One region of the Anoxybacillus sp. FSL W8-1294 genome, then DNA from elsewhere that is predicted to be linked to it. Evidence: riboswitches for the same ligand, from Rfam matches in the RefSeq annotation. Region 1 holds a riboswitch; each other region holds the start of a gene.
What was found. A riboswitch is a leader RNA that binds a small molecule or an ion and turns the genes downstream of it on or off. The one in region 1 is predicted to bind S-adenosylmethionine.
Positions count from the first base shown of each region.

Region 2: another riboswitch for S-adenosylmethionine. It lies ahead of NSQ23_RS11310 (methionine biosynthesis PLP-dependent protein); the one in region 1 lies ahead of mtnK (S-methyl-5-thioribose kinase).
Region 3: another riboswitch for S-adenosylmethionine. It lies ahead of NSQ23_RS11820 (bifunctional homocysteine S-methyltransferase/methylenetetrahydrofolate reductase); the one in region 1 lies ahead of mtnK (S-methyl-5-thioribose kinase).
Region 4: another riboswitch for S-adenosylmethionine. It lies ahead of metK (methionine adenosyltransferase); the one in region 1 lies ahead of mtnK (S-methyl-5-thioribose kinase).

Region 1 is NZ_CP150179.1:1,977,011-1,981,215, reverse strand. Features, by position in the region: gene NSQ23_RS10540 (sugar ABC transporter substrate-binding protein) at 1-423, opposite strand, end outside; gene mtnA (S-methyl-5-thioribose-1-phosphate isomerase) at 420-1,478, opposite strand; gene mtnK (S-methyl-5-thioribose kinase) at 1,465-2,634, opposite strand; SAM riboswitch class I at 2,707-2,806, opposite strand; gene NSQ23_RS10525 (carbon-nitrogen family hydrolase) at 2,894-3,688, opposite strand; gene iscB (RNA-guided endonuclease IscB) at 3,725-4,205, opposite strand, start outside.
Region 2 is NZ_CP150179.1:2,126,781-2,130,985, forward strand. Features, by position in the region: gene metC (cystathionine beta-lyase) at 1-974, opposite strand, end outside; gene NSQ23_RS11310 (methionine biosynthesis PLP-dependent protein) at 978-2,081, opposite strand; SAM riboswitch class I at 2,154-2,261, opposite strand; gene NSQ23_RS11315 (DUF5626 family protein) at 2,646-3,212, shown strand; gene NSQ23_RS11320 (cupin domain-containing protein) at 3,588-4,067, opposite strand; gene NSQ23_RS11325 (class III extradiol ring-cleavage dioxygenase) at 4,189-4,205, shown strand, end outside.
Region 3 is NZ_CP150179.1:2,207,872-2,212,076, reverse strand. Features, by position in the region: gene NSQ23_RS11820 (bifunctional homocysteine S-methyltransferase/methylenetetrahydrofolate reductase) at 1-1,462, opposite strand, end outside; SAM riboswitch class I at 1,530-1,632, opposite strand; gene NSQ23_RS11815 (YajQ family cyclic di-GMP-binding protein) at 1,726-2,217, opposite strand; gene NSQ23_RS11810 (BMP family ABC transporter substrate-binding protein) at 2,384-3,349, shown strand; gene NSQ23_RS11805 (methyl-accepting chemotaxis protein) at 3,362-4,205, shown strand, end outside.
Region 4 is NZ_CP150179.1:565,242-569,446, reverse strand. Features, by position in the region: gene NSQ23_RS03125 (phosphatase PAP2 family protein) at 1-24, shown strand, start outside; gene metK (methionine adenosyltransferase) at 401-1,606, opposite strand; SAM riboswitch class I at 1,727-1,835, opposite strand; gene pckA (phosphoenolpyruvate carboxykinase (ATP)) at 2,009-3,595, shown strand; gene NSQ23_RS03110 (acyl-CoA desaturase) at 3,890-4,205, opposite strand, start outside.

The DNA.
Region 1 (4,205 bases):
GACGACGTGAATGCCTTTCGCGAGCGCTTTTTCAACAGGCGCTTTGAGCGCGTCGGCGCGTCCGTGGTCTAGTAAAATGGCATCGACGTTTTGGTTGATTGCTGTTTCAACGTATGAGGCCATCTTCGTTAAATCGTTGTCGGCGTTATAAATTTGCACGTCGCCGCCAAATTTCGCGACTTGTTCTTTTACGCCGGCGATATATTGCGATGAAAACGTGCCGATCGACATTTGCATAATGGCAGCAATCTTAATCGGCTTTTGTAACGCTTCTGGAATGTCGGCTTGTTCTGTTTCTCCTTTTGCTTCTTCTTTCGCTTCTTGTTTCGGCTGTTCGGCCGGTTTCGATACGGCGTCTTGTTCATTCGTGCACCCTGTTAAAAGGGCAAATATAAGCACGATGAGTATTGATAGTTTTTTCATGCGGAAACCTCCTCAAATAATGTCGGTAGCTTCGTTTTGTAGTCGCCAGACACGATGCCTTTTTCGGTAATGATGCCGGTAATGAGTTCATGCGGCGTAACGTCAAATGCAGGATTGTACACGTTCACATTCGGCGCGATGTTTACACCAGCGATATGGGTCACTTCTTCTTTCGCCCGTTCTTCAATCGGAATGTCGTCGCCTGTTTCCGTCTGTAAGTCGATCGTCGATAGCGGAGCGGCGACGTAAAACGGAATGTTGAACGCGTTCGCTAAAATCGCTAAGCCGAGCGTGCCGATTTTGTTCGCTGTATCGCCGTTGGCGGCAATGCGGTCTGCCCCGACGATGACGGCAGAAATGCGCTTTGCTTTCATCGTTTGCGCCGCCATATTGTCTGTAATGAGCGTCACATCGATGCCAGCTTGCGAAAGTTCCCAAGCGGTAAGCCGCGCACCTTGCAGCACAGGGCGCGTTTCGCAAGCGTACGCATGAAGCGTCATTCCTTTTTCTTTCGCTAAATGAAACGGTGCGAGCGCCGTGCCGTAACGCGCCGTTGCAATCGCCCCCGCATTGCAAATCGTCATGATGCGATCGCCGTCTTGGAACAAAGAAAGGGCATGTTCGCCGATGCGTCGGCATACGTCTTCATCTTCAACTTGAATGCAAATCGCTTCATGAATGAGCGTCGTTTTCGCTTCATTGACCGAGGTGGCGTTGGCGACGCTTTTCATGAGCCGGTCAAGCGCCCAAAATAAATTGACGGCAGTCGGGCGCGAACTCGCTAAATAGTCGCGGTCGCGCTTTAAATTGGCGTGAAACTGTGCTAAGTCGTTTGTTTCATACGATTTTGCCGCAAGCGCTAACCCGAAGGCAGCGGTCATGCCGATCGCCGGCGCCCCGCGCACTTTTAACGCGACGATCGCGTCCCATACGTCTTTTATGTTTTTTAAGTCTAAATATTCAGTCTTATGAGGCAACGCTTGTTGGTTTAAAATCGTAATATGCGTATCGTGCCATTGTACAGATTTCATCATTTTCCTCCTAGCTGTTGACATGTGCGGTTTGTTGTACGAGACGTTTGATAGCATGAATCGGCAAATGTTCACGTTGCACGATGAGTTCGCGTCCGAGGCGAAGAGCGTGCCGTTTCGCTTCGAGTCGCCGTTCAAGCGGCAATTCATCGAGGTCCGCCACATGCGCTAAACCGATCGTGCGGCGAATGACTTCGCAACCCGCAAATCCGATCGCTTCGACGAGCGCGTCGTTCATGATGTCGTCGAGCACGAAAGAAACACGCGCATACGGTTCGTTGCTTTCTTGCCAACATGTCGTAAATGTACGAACAAACACGTCCCACGTTTTTTCAATATGCGTAAAGAGCGGCTCGCGTTCGCTTTCATGGCGAGAGAGGGCGTTTAATAGTAAATTGGCAAAAAATTGCCCTAAATCAAAGCCGATCGGACCGTAAAATGCAAATTCTGGATCAATTACTTTCGTGTCATCGTCGCTTGCGAATATGCTTCCGGTATGTAAGTCGCCATGAAGCAACACGTCTGCTTTTGTTAAAAAGAGCCGTTTTAATTTCGCTGTTTCGCGCTTGAGTTCATCATCTTGCCAAAGTTGTTCGACGTCTGTACGAAGCTCCGTTTCAAAGCTGTTCGTGTCGTGGTCAAAAAACGGGTCGGTAAAGACGAGATCTTCCGTAATTTTACAAAGTTCAGGGTTTGTAAACTGTTGCACGAGCTTCTTTTTTTGTTGTTGATTCATGCCGAAATCAGACGTATAAAAAGCTGTTTTCGCGACAAACTCACCGATATGTTCAGAAAGCTTCGGAAATGTTTTTCCTTCGATCAGCCCGCGGCGTGCAATTTGTAAATGCGACAAATCTTCCATCACCGTAATCGCTAAAGTCTCATCGGAATAATACACTTTTGGTACATACTGAGGGACGTAGCTTGCGAACGTGCGCAACGCTTGGCTTTCGATTGTCGCGCGCTTTAATGTAAGCGGCCAGCTTTCGCCGACGACTTTCGCGTACGGCAACGCTTGTTTAATGATGATGCTGTCGTTTGTGCGCTCGTTGACGATGCGAAAGACGAGGTTTAAGTTGCCATCGCCAATTTCTTGGCATGAAAGAAGTGCATCTTCTTGGAATAGCCCTAAACGAATCGCGAGCGCGACCGCCTTTTGCTCTGTTAACGGTTCGTACATAGTAATTCCTCCCTTAGCATAAATAAAAAACCTCTTTCGCTGAACGAAAGAGGTTTGAAGTTTGCTTCGCACCTCTTATCTCTCAGCCTACTGCTGCAAGAATTAGCACCGTGCGTCATCGCCGGTTGCCGGGTTTCATCGGGCTCGTCCCTCCACCTGCTCTTGATAAGAGTGTTTACCATTATTTAAATGTTTTGAACAGTGAAAAAGTTTCGTGAATTCGCTTGATTCGAATCATACATCGCTTTATGCTTGTTTGTCAATCCCTTTTTTCAAAAATTTTATACACATCTGGGCGACGATCGGCAAAAATCGGGATGCGCGCGCGCACGTCTTGCACTTCGTTTATGTCGATATTCGCCACAATGACCGTTTCTTGTTCATTTCCTTCCGCAAGAATATTTCCCCACGGATCGATAATCATCGAGTGGCCGGCAAATTCGTTGTTCGGATCTTTTCCTGCGCGGTTGCAAGCGACGACGTAACATTGATTTTCAATCGCGCGCGCCATTAACAACGTGCGCCAATGATGCAGGCGAACGAGCGGCCATTCGGCGACGACAAATAGCACTTCGGCACCGTGAAGCACATGAGCGCGAATCCATTCCGGAAAGCGAATGTCATAACAAATGACGCCTGCGCCCGTCACACCGTCAAGCGAAAATATACCCGTCGTTTCCCCAGCTTGCAAATGTTTATGTTCATCCATCAATTTGAACAAATGAAGTTTACTATATTCACAAACGACATCGCCGTTTCGATCGACGATATACATCGTGTTCGTTATTTGTCTTTCTGTCTTTTTCGCTACCGATCCGCCGACAATATGCACATTGTACGCACGTGCAAGCGAAGAAAGAAACGTTTTTGCATCTTCGCCGTTTTCATCGGCGATATCGCCAAGTCTCGCTAAATCGTATCCTGTCGTCCATAGCTCTGGCAAGACGACGACGTCGACGTTACGGGCAATTTGTTCCATGTAGCGCACGACGGTTTGTTTATTTTTTTCCGGCTCCCCAAAGGCAATGTCCATTTGTATACAAGCAATATTCATTCGTTTCACGAAACTCACGCAAGGAAGCCCCTGCCTTTAGGCACGGGGAGGAATTGCGCCTTGTGCAAGCTCCGCTTCCTCCTTTCTGTAAGTATATCCATCAAATCGCTGAATGACTTGAATATATTTATAGCTGATTCCTTGTGCGATACGTTTACCGTCTTTTCCTTTGATGTCGAAATTTCCAGTCTTCCTGCATGCCACTTCACCAAACCACACGCCTTTGTATTTTCCTCTTGGAACAATAGCCTTAACCATGTCTCCTGTTTGGAAGCCAAAGAAGAACTTTTGTCTTGCAAGATAACCCCTTGGGAAGCCATATCTATCTAGGTTTGTGCGTGAACGACTGCCACGCCCTTTTGCCTTGATGAATAACACTTCTTTTGTTTTGAAGTACAAGTGGTTTGGTGTGCTTTCTCCAACGCAACAGGCATCAAAATAGTGTGTTTTCGGCAAACCTAAACGAATACGATTCATTTTTGTTCGTGCACCTGTTCCGCACTCAACATCTAATCTT
Region 2 (4,205 bases), 150 kb from region 1:
GCCCCGAGACTGACCGCAAACACAGGGATGCGCGCATGTTTCACAAACGTCCGCACCGCTTGTTCGTCCTCCAATTCAAACGACAGCACCGCACCAAATCCGCGCGCTTGATCGCGATGAATATCGTGTCCTTCATGAAAAGAAAGCCCAGGATAATATACGTGCGCAACTTTCGGATGATGATGGAGAAACTGCGCCAGCTGCAACGCCGAACGTGAAGCATAATCTAACCGAACGTGAAGCGTTTTTAACCCGCGCAACACGAGCCACGCATCTTGCACGCCAAGCACCGCCCCGAACGAATATTGCAGTTTGCGAAGCTGTTTTGCGAGACGCTCGTCTTTTACAACCGCCAGCCCAGCTACAACGTCGCTATGGCCAGCTAAAAATTTCGTCGCGCTATGCAAAACGACATCGACGCCGAGATCAAGCGGACGCTGTAACAGAGGGGTCGCAAACGTATTATCTAAAAACGTCAAACAACCGTGCGCTTTCGCAAGCTTCACAACCCCACGAATATCCGTAATTTTCAAAAGCGGATTCGATGGCGTTTCCATATAAATGACTTTCGTATTTGGACGAATGTGGCGCGCTACCGCATCTAAATCGGTCATATCAACAAACGTATGTTCGATGCCAAATCGGCTCAATACGTCCGTGATGATGCGATACGTTCCACCATACACATCATCGGTAATTAATACGTGATCTCCTTTTGACAACAATAAAAATGCTGTTGAAATGGCAGCCATGCCGGAAGCGAACGCAAAACCGCTCACTCCACCTTCTAATTCCGCAATCGTTTCCTCAAGCGCCTCGCGTGTCGGATTTCCCGAACGGCTATAATCGTACTTGCCAAACGTATCAAAATCAAACTGATGAAACGTCGATGCATGATGAATCGGGACGCTAACTGCCCCTGTTTGCGCATCAATTCGCCATTTATTATGAACAAGTTGTGTTTGTAAATCCATCTTTTACACCTCTTTCATGCGTTGAAACGCTTGAGTTAAATCGGCAATTAAATCGTCCGCATGTTCAATGCCGACAGAAAAACGCAATAAGCGATTACACACCCCGTTTGCGATGCGAATATCCTCTGGAATATCCATATGCGTTTGCGTCGCTGGATACGTAATAAAACTTTCGACACCGCCTAAACTTTCCGCAAACGTAATCAGTTTTAAACTTTGTAAAAAGGTATTCACCCATTTTTCATCGCGCACGCGAAACGACAACATGCCGCCTCTCCCCGGATACAATACGTCCGTCACATCTTCATGTTCGACTAAAAATTTATATATCGCCTTTGCGTTTTGTTCGTGCTGGCGCATGCGCAGCGCAAGCGTCTTCATGCCGCGAATTAACAGCCATGAATCAAACGGTGATAACACCGCCCCGATCGCGTTATGATACATCGCGAGTTGCTCGCACAGCTCTTTTCCTTTGGCGACAATGAGCCCGGCAAGCACATCGTTATGCCCGCCTAAATATTTTGTCGCGCTATGAATGACGATATCAGCCCCTTTCGTTAATGGCTTTTGTAACACAGGGGTATAAAACGTATTATCAACAATAAGAAGAAGCCCATATTGCTTCGCGAACGTTGCCACCGCTTCAATATCCGCCTCTTGCATAAGTGGATTTGTCGGCGTTTCTAAAAAAATCGCTTTCGTTTTGTCCGTCACATGCGCCTTTACCGCATCGAGATCGCGAAAATCGACGTATGTAAACGACAAACCGTATTTCTTCCACCCTTTTTCAAATAGCCGATACGTTCCGCCATATAAGTCGGCGGAAACGAGAAAATGGTCGCCGCTTTCAAACAGAGCAAACACCGTTTGAATCGCTGCCATACCTGAGCTACAAGCGAAACCTTGATCTCCTTCTTCTAGCTGTGCAATCGCTTCTTCGACAATATGCCTTGTTGGGTTGCCGGTTCGAATGTAATCGTACCCTGTCGACTGTCCGATTCCTTCATGCCGATACGCTGTTGAAAAATATACTGGCGGATTGACCGTCCCTGTCACCGTCTCGCTTCGATTGCCAATTTGCGCTAATATCGTTTCCACATGACTCATTCGCTCTCTTCCTTTCTAAAAAAATAAAAGCCTTCAAAGAAGAAGGCTTTTTTGTCCATAGACAATCGCTTCTTCTTATCTTCCGAATTGAACGCCAATTCGCTGGATTTAGCACCTGACCGCTTTCGGCTGGTTGCTGAAGGTTCATCGGGCCAGTCCCTCCCCTTCTCTTGATAAGAACGTAAAACGGTATTGAATTTTCTGATTTTTAATTAATGTACATCATTTACAACAAAATTGCAACTGTTTTCTTCACTAAAAGTTGTGCTTGATTTTTTCGCAACATGCCCCCCTCGCGCTTGTAAGGAAAAATCAGTGAGTCAATGATTTTTGCAAATCTTTGTCTAGGAGAGCATATCGCTTGTCAAGCACATGTTGTGATGATGAACCCCTTTTTTATATAAAAAACAACAGATAAGTCTTATCTGATATAACAGAACGCATACCTCCTTGTATAGGAATATGACAAACTTTATTTTTTACAATAATGTGAATTATATAGAATTTTGGACTATAAATCATGTAAAATATATCTTAAATTATAATTACTAGGAGGTATTCCAATTGAAAAAAATTCTTACTCTTACAATATTTCTGACTAATATTTTTGTATTCGGGTTTTACGAGTCTTTTTCATATGCATCAGAACTATCTGTTACAGAAGAAACAGAAAACGAAAAAGAGATTGTCGTTCAGTTCGATTTGTCTAATCAAGAAAAACACGAGATAAGTATCGTCGATGAATTTGGGAAAGAAATAACCTTTATCGTTGAGCCCTTTATTTTATCGGAAAGCATGAATTATGACAAAGTAAGTGTATTTTCGTATCAACATCTTTTTCCATATGGGAAGTCTACTTACCAAGTAAAAGCAACAACCCCTTATATGGGAATTAGTTATTTTATTGATGTTAACATTCCTAACAATATCGAACAATCCCAAATTATTAAAGCTTATTCCTATGATTATTGGATTATCGGAGGAACTCTGAATAACATTACTTTGAATCATACGGATAAAACAGCTAAGTTTTCTGCTGATGTATCATGGTTAGGAGGACTTGGTGGAGCAAATGTTTATGTTAAGGCAATTTTATCTGGGAATCTTCTTACTATAAGTACAAGAATGTAGGACGATTAATAAATATTCACTAGCTCTAAGAATGATTTTTATTATTTAATTGAAAACTAATTACTAAGGACGGAGAGCAATGGGATACTTTTCACTTGTAGCCATTATTATTTTTGCATTTTCACTATTTTTTCTTTTGAAATGTGCTTACCAGCTAAAAAAAAATAGCGATATACAAATTAAACAAAACGAACACATTATCCAATTACTAATAGAACAAAATCATAAAAAGAGATAATATGAACAAAATACACAGATCCAATAGAACCGACAACACTGTGTCAATAGCTTTTCTGTTTTGAAGTTGAGTACTCAATCACATTTTTTGTAGTTTGGCAGTGAAAAAGGGGGACAAAGATTGTCCCCCTTTTTCTCTCATTCCGCCGCAAGAGCATCGGCTTTTGTCGGATGGACGGTACCCGCTGGATGTTGTGGCGGTGCATAGATGGAATACAATTTTAGCGGAACGTTTCCAATGTTTATTACATTATGCCATGTTCCAGCAGGGACAAAAATAGCAGAACCGTCGCCCACTCGTCGTTCAAACGTTAGCTCGTTTTTCTTTTTCCCCATCCGTACAATCCCTTCGCCTTGTTCAATACGTAAAAATTGATCCGCGCCCGGATGAATTTCTAAACCAATATCCTCCCCGACACGCAAGCTCATTAACGTCACTTGTAAATGCGTACCTGTCCATAACGTCGTACGAAACATATTGTTTTGTTTCGTCGCTTCTTCTATTTGAACAACAAATGGATTCGGCCCGTAATCTTTCGCGGTTGCTGGCGGAAGCGGATAAGGCATGACCGGATATGGATACATTGGATACACGTAATGCGGATAGTAATAATACATGTTCTCACCTCTTTTTCATATTCATCGTCATGTTATGCACAACTGCCCGACCATGCGCCTCGCATGCAAAAATCGACAAATCAGAAATATATATGGTACATTAAAAAAAAGGAGGGAGATAATGAAAGCACCTGCTTT
Region 3 (4,205 bases), 230 kb from region 1:
CTCCGCATTCAATTTTTTTCTCTAGTCGTTTCACCGCTTTATCTAAATGGCGTACGTTCGGATTAAAGGCCGCAGCGATGGAAAAGTTCGTTTTTTGTCCGAGCGGTTTTCCAGAATACGAAAGCCCTTCGTTAAATTGACGAATTAACGAAATGAGGTCAAATGACGATAAATCGTAGACGGATGTCGCCCCTGGAAAGTCGCCGACTTTTGATGGATCGCCGGTTAAAGCGAGCACATCGGTCATGCCGAGCGTATGAAGCCCCATTAAGTGCGACTGTAAGCCGATTAAATTGCGGTCGCGGCATGTAATGTGAATAAGCGGGCGCATGTTCAGTTGTTGTTTGACGATCGTTCCGACAGCGACGTTGCTAATGCGTGGTGTTGCTAGCGAATTGTCAGCAAGCGTTAGCGCATCAATATGTGCTTCTTTCAACGCTTTGGCGCCTTCTAAAAATGTTGTTAAGCCGAGCTTTTTTGGTGGATCGAGCTCGACGATGATCGAACGGCGCGTGCGGGCGATGTCGGCTAAGGAAGGTTCTTTCGCCCGTTCCGCTTCTTGCACGACGATTGTATGCCGTTGTTTCACTTTTTTTTCATATACAGGTGTGCGGTCGGACAGGGCGCGAGCGATAGCGGAAATATGTTTCGGCGTCGTTCCACAACATCCGCCGATGAGTCGAACTCCTTGATCGCGAAAGGCGCGCGCTGTTTCTTCAAAATATTGTTCGCTCGTTTCATAAACGAACCGTCCGTCGCGATATTGCGGCAAGCTTGCGTTTGGGTACACCGATAAAAAGGCGCGCGTCGGAATCGGCACTTCTTCAAGCGAGCGCAACATATGATACGGACCGAGATGGCAGTTTAAGCCAACGACATCGGCGCCAAGCTGTTCGAGTTGACACAGCGCATCTGCAAGCGGCATGCCATGTTGTAAGACGCCAATGTCGTGCAAGGTGACGTGGGCGATGATCGGCAACGTCGTTTCTTGGCGAGCGATGGAAAGAACGGTTTGCAGTTCTTCAAAATCGTAATACGTCTCAAGCAGCAGGCCATCGACGCCTTCGTTTAACAAGACGTACAGTTGCTCGCGAAACGTTCGTTTCACTTCTTCGAGCGAAATGGTGCTTTTATTTGTGCTGCGGAGTCCCCCAATTGTGCCGAGCACATAGGCGCGTCCTTTTGCGGCTTGCTTGGCAAGTTGGACAGCCGCTTTATTGATTTCTTTCACATCGTCTTGCAAGCCGTAGCGAGCAAGTTTTACATAGTTGGCGCCATATGTGTTCGTTTGGATCACTTCAGCTCCTGCTTCGATATACGCTTCGTGAATATGAACGATTTCTTCAGGCTTTGTCACATTTAATTCTTCAAAACAGCGATCGATGCCGTGCGCATATAATAACGTCCCCATCGCTCCATCGGCGATGACGATGCGTTCTTTTAAATCATCTAGCAATCCCACGTCCATTCCTCCGTTTCTTTTTCAAATAAAAAAGTCTCCTCCATAAGAAGAAGACGTTGCACGCTCCTTCTTATCTTCCAAGCGAATCGCTTGTCTGGACTTAGCACCTTGACGATCGTCAGGTTGCTGAAGGTTCATCGGGCCAGTCCCTCCCCTTCTCTCGATAAGATGATGTGTATGAAGTTACTCATAAATGTAACTGATTTTTTAGAAATATTCAACTATTTTATTTGAGAAAAGAAAAAAGAAGGCGCATAGCCTTCTTAACGGTAGTTGACGAATTGGACGTCGATCGGTAAATCTGCTTCGCGAATCGCGGCGATGACTTTTTGCAAATCGTCTTTACTTTTGCCGCTGACGCGAATTTGGTCTTCTTGAATTTGACTTTTCACTTTTAAACCTGTATTTTTAATGATTGTGTTAATTTTTTTCGCGTTGTCTTTGTCGATGCCTTGAACGAGTTTCGCACGCTGGCGCACCGTTCCGCCAGACGCAGCTTCCACTTTTCCGTATTGAATGTTTTTTGTAGGGACGCCACGTTTAATAAGTTTGCCGATGAGCACATCTTTCAGTTGTTCTAGTTTGAACTCGTCGTCGGAAATAAGAATAAGCTCGTCTTTTTCAAGCGAAATGTCGCTTTTGCTCCCTTTAAAGTCATAGCGATTTTGAATTTCTTTTAACGCGATGTTGATGGCGTTCGTGACTTCCGACAAATCGACTTTTGACACGATATCAAATGAACTTTCTTTTGACATATGGATCACCTCGGCATAAATTCGTTGTGTTTCCATTATAGTCGATCGTTGGCATATGAACAACTTTACAAAATTTTTATATTAAAAAGTAAACAAACTGTCGAATGTTGTCGATATAATAAATGAAGTGAGATTTAATCGAATAGTAAGGAGATGAGGAAATTTTATGAAAAAAATCATTTCACTCATGATGGCATTTGTTTTGTTGCTTGCCGCTGGGTGTTCGCAAACGAGCTCATTTCAGCCGAAAGAGCGTGTAAAAATTGGCATTATGTTATCAGACGTTGGACTTGGCGATCAATCATTTAGCGATTCGGCGTTTAAAGGATTGATGAAAGCGCGTGATGAACTTGGCGTCTTTTTTGACTATCGCGAATTAAAAGAAACCGGAACGTATGAAAAAGGGCTAACGGAACTTGTTGAAGCTGGGAACGATCTTGTCATCGGACTTGGGTTTATGGTGCAACAAGATTTAGAAAAAGTCGCGAAAAAATATCCGAAACAACAATTTATATTGATTGATGCGGTGTCTGATTTACCAAACATCACTTCGATTACGTTTAAAGAAGATGAAGGAAGCTTTTTAGCGGGCGTCGTCGCTGGCATGTTGACGAAAACGAACAACGTTGGCTTTGTTGGCGGAGCGGATGTACCTTTAATTCGTAAATTTGCAAACGGCTTTATTCAAGGGGTAAAAGCGGTGAAGCCAGAAGCGAAGGTACAAGAAGTGTATGCCGGCAATTTCGGTGATGATAAACTTGGGGCACAAATCGCGAAACAAATGATCGGAAACGGTGCCGACGTGTTGTACGCAGCAGCAGGGTTTACAGGTGTTGGCGTGTTGCGCGAAGCGGAGATGAATAAAAAATATGCGATCGGTGTCGATAGCGACCAATATTTTTATGCGGAAAAAGCGGTTGTGACATCGATGTTAAAAAATGTCGATGTGGCGCTATATACGGTCATTCAACAATATGTCGAAAAGAAAGAAGTGCCTAAAGGGACGGTCGAACTCGGCTTAAAAGAAAACGGTGTTGATTTAGCACCGATTCGCGTTGTGACATTCACTCCAGAACAACAAGCAACGCTTGAAAAATGGAAAGAAAAAGCGACGAACGGCATCGCACAATAAAGGAGGGATACGATGTCCATTAAACAGCGATTGTTATTTCATTCATTAGCCACGCCAATTATTGCAGGCGCCATTATTGTGTTTATTATTATGAATATGCTGTCGATTCAATCGTCCAATCAAGATTTTGTGCCACTCATGATGAAGACGCAACATTTACAAGCAGAATTGAAGGCGACGAAGCAAAGTTTAAGCAACTATGCGTATAGCCCGACAGAAGGAAATAAACAAGAAGTGCTTGTTCATTTAGCGGAATCGGAAAAGCTACTTCAAGCGTTAAATAAAGGATTAACTCAACCGTATTTCCGTTCTGCACTTGAACAGGCGAATAAAAAATTTGCGGCGCTTGATGCGGAATCGAAAGCGGCACTTGATGCGCGAAATGTAGCGGAAATTCGCCGCCAATCGATGCGGGCAGAAGGAGTATTAAACGACATATACGTCGTGAACACGTATGTCGCTGAATATTATACGTATATGCAACAAACGTTACAAAAGCAAATTTCAGGCGTTATTACCATTTCGCTCGTTGCGATTGTCATCGTGTTATTGTTTGCTGGATTTAGCGGATTCCGTCTAACGCAAAAAATTACGACGCCGCTCAAAAAAATTGCTGAAAACGCGAAGCAAATCGCAAGCGGCAATTTGCGCATCGAGCCTGTGAAATATAACGGGAAAGATGAGCTTGCTGATTTAAATGCAGCATTTACAACGATGGCTGATCAACTAAACGGTTTGCTTCAGTCGGTTGATACAGTAAGTAAGCAAGTCGAGACGTTTGCGAAAGATATTGATGATGAAACGAAAATGTTGACGGAAATTAATAGCCAAGTTGCCGTATCAACGAACGAATTGT
Region 4 (4,205 bases), 1.4 Mb from region 1:
GTTCCCCCTTTCTTTTGTGTATGATATAATAGAGGCGTGGAGAAAACCGTTTAATAAAGGCACTCCAGTAACTGCTACTCGATGTATGGAGTTGGTTACAGGAAACGTTGTAACCGTAAAACATCGAGCGTGGGTCCGTCTGTTGTGTGTGGAAGCCAAGTACTGCCAACAGACATGCCGAGAGAATCGGTAACGATGCAGGCATGACCTGCGTCGTTGGGTAGTCGTCAACCTGCCCCTGATGCAACCCCAAGTCAAGGAAGGAGGACAGAGTCCGTTTGCACTTCTGGGGAGTTGCAAGCCCTCACTTCAAGCGTTAGCTAAGTGGGGGTAGTTGACTTTCTGTTCTTACTTAAAAAATAGGAAAGGAGAGCTACATCTTGTAACTCTCCTCTTTTCCTTACTTCGCTAACTCTAATGCTTGTTGTTTTAACGCTTCCGTTTTATCTGTACGCTCCCAAGGAAGGTCGATATCTGTGCGACCAAAGTGGCCATAAGCTGCTGTTTGCTTATAAATCGGGCGACGGAGATCGAGCATTTTAATAATGCCTGCTGGGCGAAGGTCGAAGTTGTTGCGCACCACTTCAATTAATACATCTTCAGACACTTTGCCTGTGCCGAACGTGTCGATTGAGATCGATACAGGTTGCGCCACACCGATCGCATATGCTAATTGCACTTCACATTTATCCGCAAGACCTGCTGCGACAATATTTTTCGCTACGTAACGAGCCGCATATGCTGCCGAGCGATCTACTTTCGTTGGGTCTTTTCCTGAGAAAGCCCCACCGCCGTGACGAGCATAACCACCGTAAGTGTCAACGATAATTTTGCGTCCTGTTAACCCTGCGTCACCTTGTGGACCACCGATGACGAAACGACCTGTTGGGTTAATGAAATATTTTGTGTTTTCATCGATCAACTCCGCTGGAACGACAGGTTGAATGACATGTTCTTTAATGTTGCGCACAATTTGATCTTGTGTAATTTCTGGATGATGTTGTGTAGAAACAACGATCGTATCGATGCGTACAGGTTTGCCGTTTTCATCATACTCCACTGTCACTTGCGTTTTTCCGTCCGGGCGTAAGTATGGTAAAATGTCTTCTTTACGCACTTCTGCTAAACGGCGCGCAAGTTTATGGGCAAGTGAAATTGGAAGCGGCATAAGCTCTTTCGTTTCGTTGCACGCGAAACCAAACATTAATCCTTGGTCTCCTGCACCGATCGCTTCGATTTCTTCATCTGTCATTTGTCCTTCACGAGCTTCTAACGCTTTATCAACACCCATCGCAATATCTGGGGATTGTTCATCAATGGATGTTAATACGGCGCACGTATCTGCGTCAAAACCGTATTTTGCACGCGTATAGCCAATTCCACGAATCGTTTCACGGACAATTTTCGGAATATCTACATATGTAGATGTTGTAATTTCTCCGCTCACTAAAACAAGTCCTGTTGTTACACTCGTTTCGCACGCAACACGCGCATTTGGATCATTTGCTAAAATCGCATCTAAAATCGCATCGGAAATTTGGTCACAAATTTTATCCGGATGCCCTTCCGTTACAGATTCAGATGTAAACAGACGACGTTTAGGCATTCAAACATTCCTCCTCAGTATAATGACAAATGATACGGTACTCATCCCTCTTATTATGGTCTATCGTGAAAAAAACCTTTCCCTCAGAGGAAAGGTTTTTGCATTTGTCTGCGCCTTTCACTCTTATCGTTCAAGGGCGTTCCCTTGCCACAGGTTAGCACCTTTTCACGTATGTGACGGTTGCTGGGTTTCATCGGGCCTGTCTCCCTCCACCAACTCGGGATAAGAGTATCCGTTCATCTCAGCATCATATCACATCTGTACGAAACGAGTCAACGTTTTTCTATATGGATTATTTTGAAATTAAACTGAAGAAAAATACAATAATTAGTATGGACTATTTATCAAAATGTGTTATACTTTTTACATAAAGATAAATCAAACAAAGGTAGGTTTTGTCCAATGAATTCCATTGAACTGACAAACAAATTATCAACACTCTTACAAAGGGATGGGGTTTTTCATAACTTATCTGTACCACGACTAGTAGAAAAAGTACTAGCTCGGAAAGAAGGCATCCTAACTTCATCAGGAGCAATTTGTGCAAAAACTGGAAAATATACAGGCCGTTCTCCAAAGGATAAATATATTGTCGAAGAACCGTCTGTGAAACATAAAATTGATTGGGGAACTGTCAATCAACCTATTTCTGGAGAGGTATTTGATAAGCTTTACAACAAAGTGATCGATTATTTAATGACAAAAGAAGAACTATTTGTATTTAATGGCTTTGCAGGCGCAGATCCAGCTTATCGTTTGCCGATTCAAGTTGTCAACGAATTTGCTTGGCATAACTTATTTGCCCATCAATTGTTCATTCGTCCAACAGCGGAAGAATTACAAACACATGAACCACAATTTACAGTCATTTCTGCACCAACATTTAAAGCTGATCCATCTATTGACGGCACGCGCTCAGAAACGTTTATTATCATCTCATTCGAGCGCCGCACTGTACTAATTGGTGGAACAGAATATGCTGGTGAAATGAAAAAATCCATTTTCTCTGTCATGAACTTTTTATTGCCAGAACAAGGAATCTTCCCGATGCACTGTTCAGCAAACGTCGGTCAAGAAGGTGATGTCGCGCTCTTTTTCGGTTTATCTGGTACAGGAAAAACAACGCTTTCTGCTGATCCAAACCGTCGGTTAATTGGCGATGACGAGCACGGTTGGTCAAACAACGGTGTTTTTAATATTGAAGGTGGATGTTATGCCAAATGCATTAACTTATCACGTGAAAAAGAGCCACAAATTTTTGATGCGATTCGCTTCGGCTCTGTATTAGAAAACGTCATCGTTGACCCAGACACGCGCATACCAAACTATGACGATGCAACATTAACTGAAAATACGCGCGCAGCATATCCGCTCGAAGCGATGGATAATATTGTTCAACCAAGCATTGCAGGTCATCCGCATACGATCGTCTTTTTAACAGCAGATGCATTCGGGGTATTGCCGCCAATTAGTAAATTAACGAAAGAACAAGCAATGTATCATTTCTTAAGCGGATATACAAGCAAGTTAGCGGGCACAGAGCGCGGAATTACAGCACCGGAAGCAACGTTCTCTACATGCTTCGGTTCACCGTTTTTACCGCTTCCTGCAACGCGTTACGCAGACATGCTTGGTCAAAAAATTGACGCCCACGGTGTTCAAGTGTTTTTAGTAAACACCGGTTGGACTGGTGGTGGATACGGCGTTGGTGAACGAATGAAGCTATCGTATACACGCGCGATGGTAAAAGCAGCGTTAGAAGGGGAATTAAACAACGTAGAAACCGTTCAAGATCCTATTTTCGGTCTTCATATCCCGCTTCACGTTCCCGGTGTGCCTGATGAAGTGTTACAACCGAAAAGCACATGGGCAGATCAGGAAGCATATGAACAAAAAGCAAAAGAGCTTGCGGCGAAGTTCCAGGAAAACTTTAAAAAATTCACAAACATTGATCCACGCATCGAAAAACTCGGTGGGCCAATCGCGTAAACAACAAAAGCTGCCTGTTTCGGCAGCTTTTTTCTTTTTTTTATTGTTTGTACAAAGTTTGTACAAACCATTTACGAAATGGAACATATAGTAGTATACAAAAACGAACAAAAGGAGGCTAAAAAATGACGAGAAGACGAAAAATTATATTAAAAGCAAATTAAAAGAAAAAATGAAATAGCTTTCAATGACACATCTCCCCTATAATAAAACATGCAAGAAAATAATAAGACGTGGCGAATTGTCCACGTCTTGTTTTCTTTATAAAAACAAAAAGCGCCGAGATGCAACGCTTTATTTTTCTTTTACCATTTTTCCTATAACATTTTCTTTCACTTTATGCGAAAGGTCATCTATATTTAATCCATATCCAAGCGTGCCGTATACATATCCTTCACGCGGCTCGATTAGTTCTGTTTGTTCGTGATAAAGCCGTGGTGTTTTCCATAGCGCAATTAACGCTTTTGTCATCGGCATTTCATAATAACGATCCGGCCATAGTTGTTTAATATATTGTTTAACGAGCGGATAATATTTTGAACTCATCGCTGGGAACAAATGATGTTCTGTATGGTGCGAAAAGTTAAAATGCAATACGTCGACCCACTTC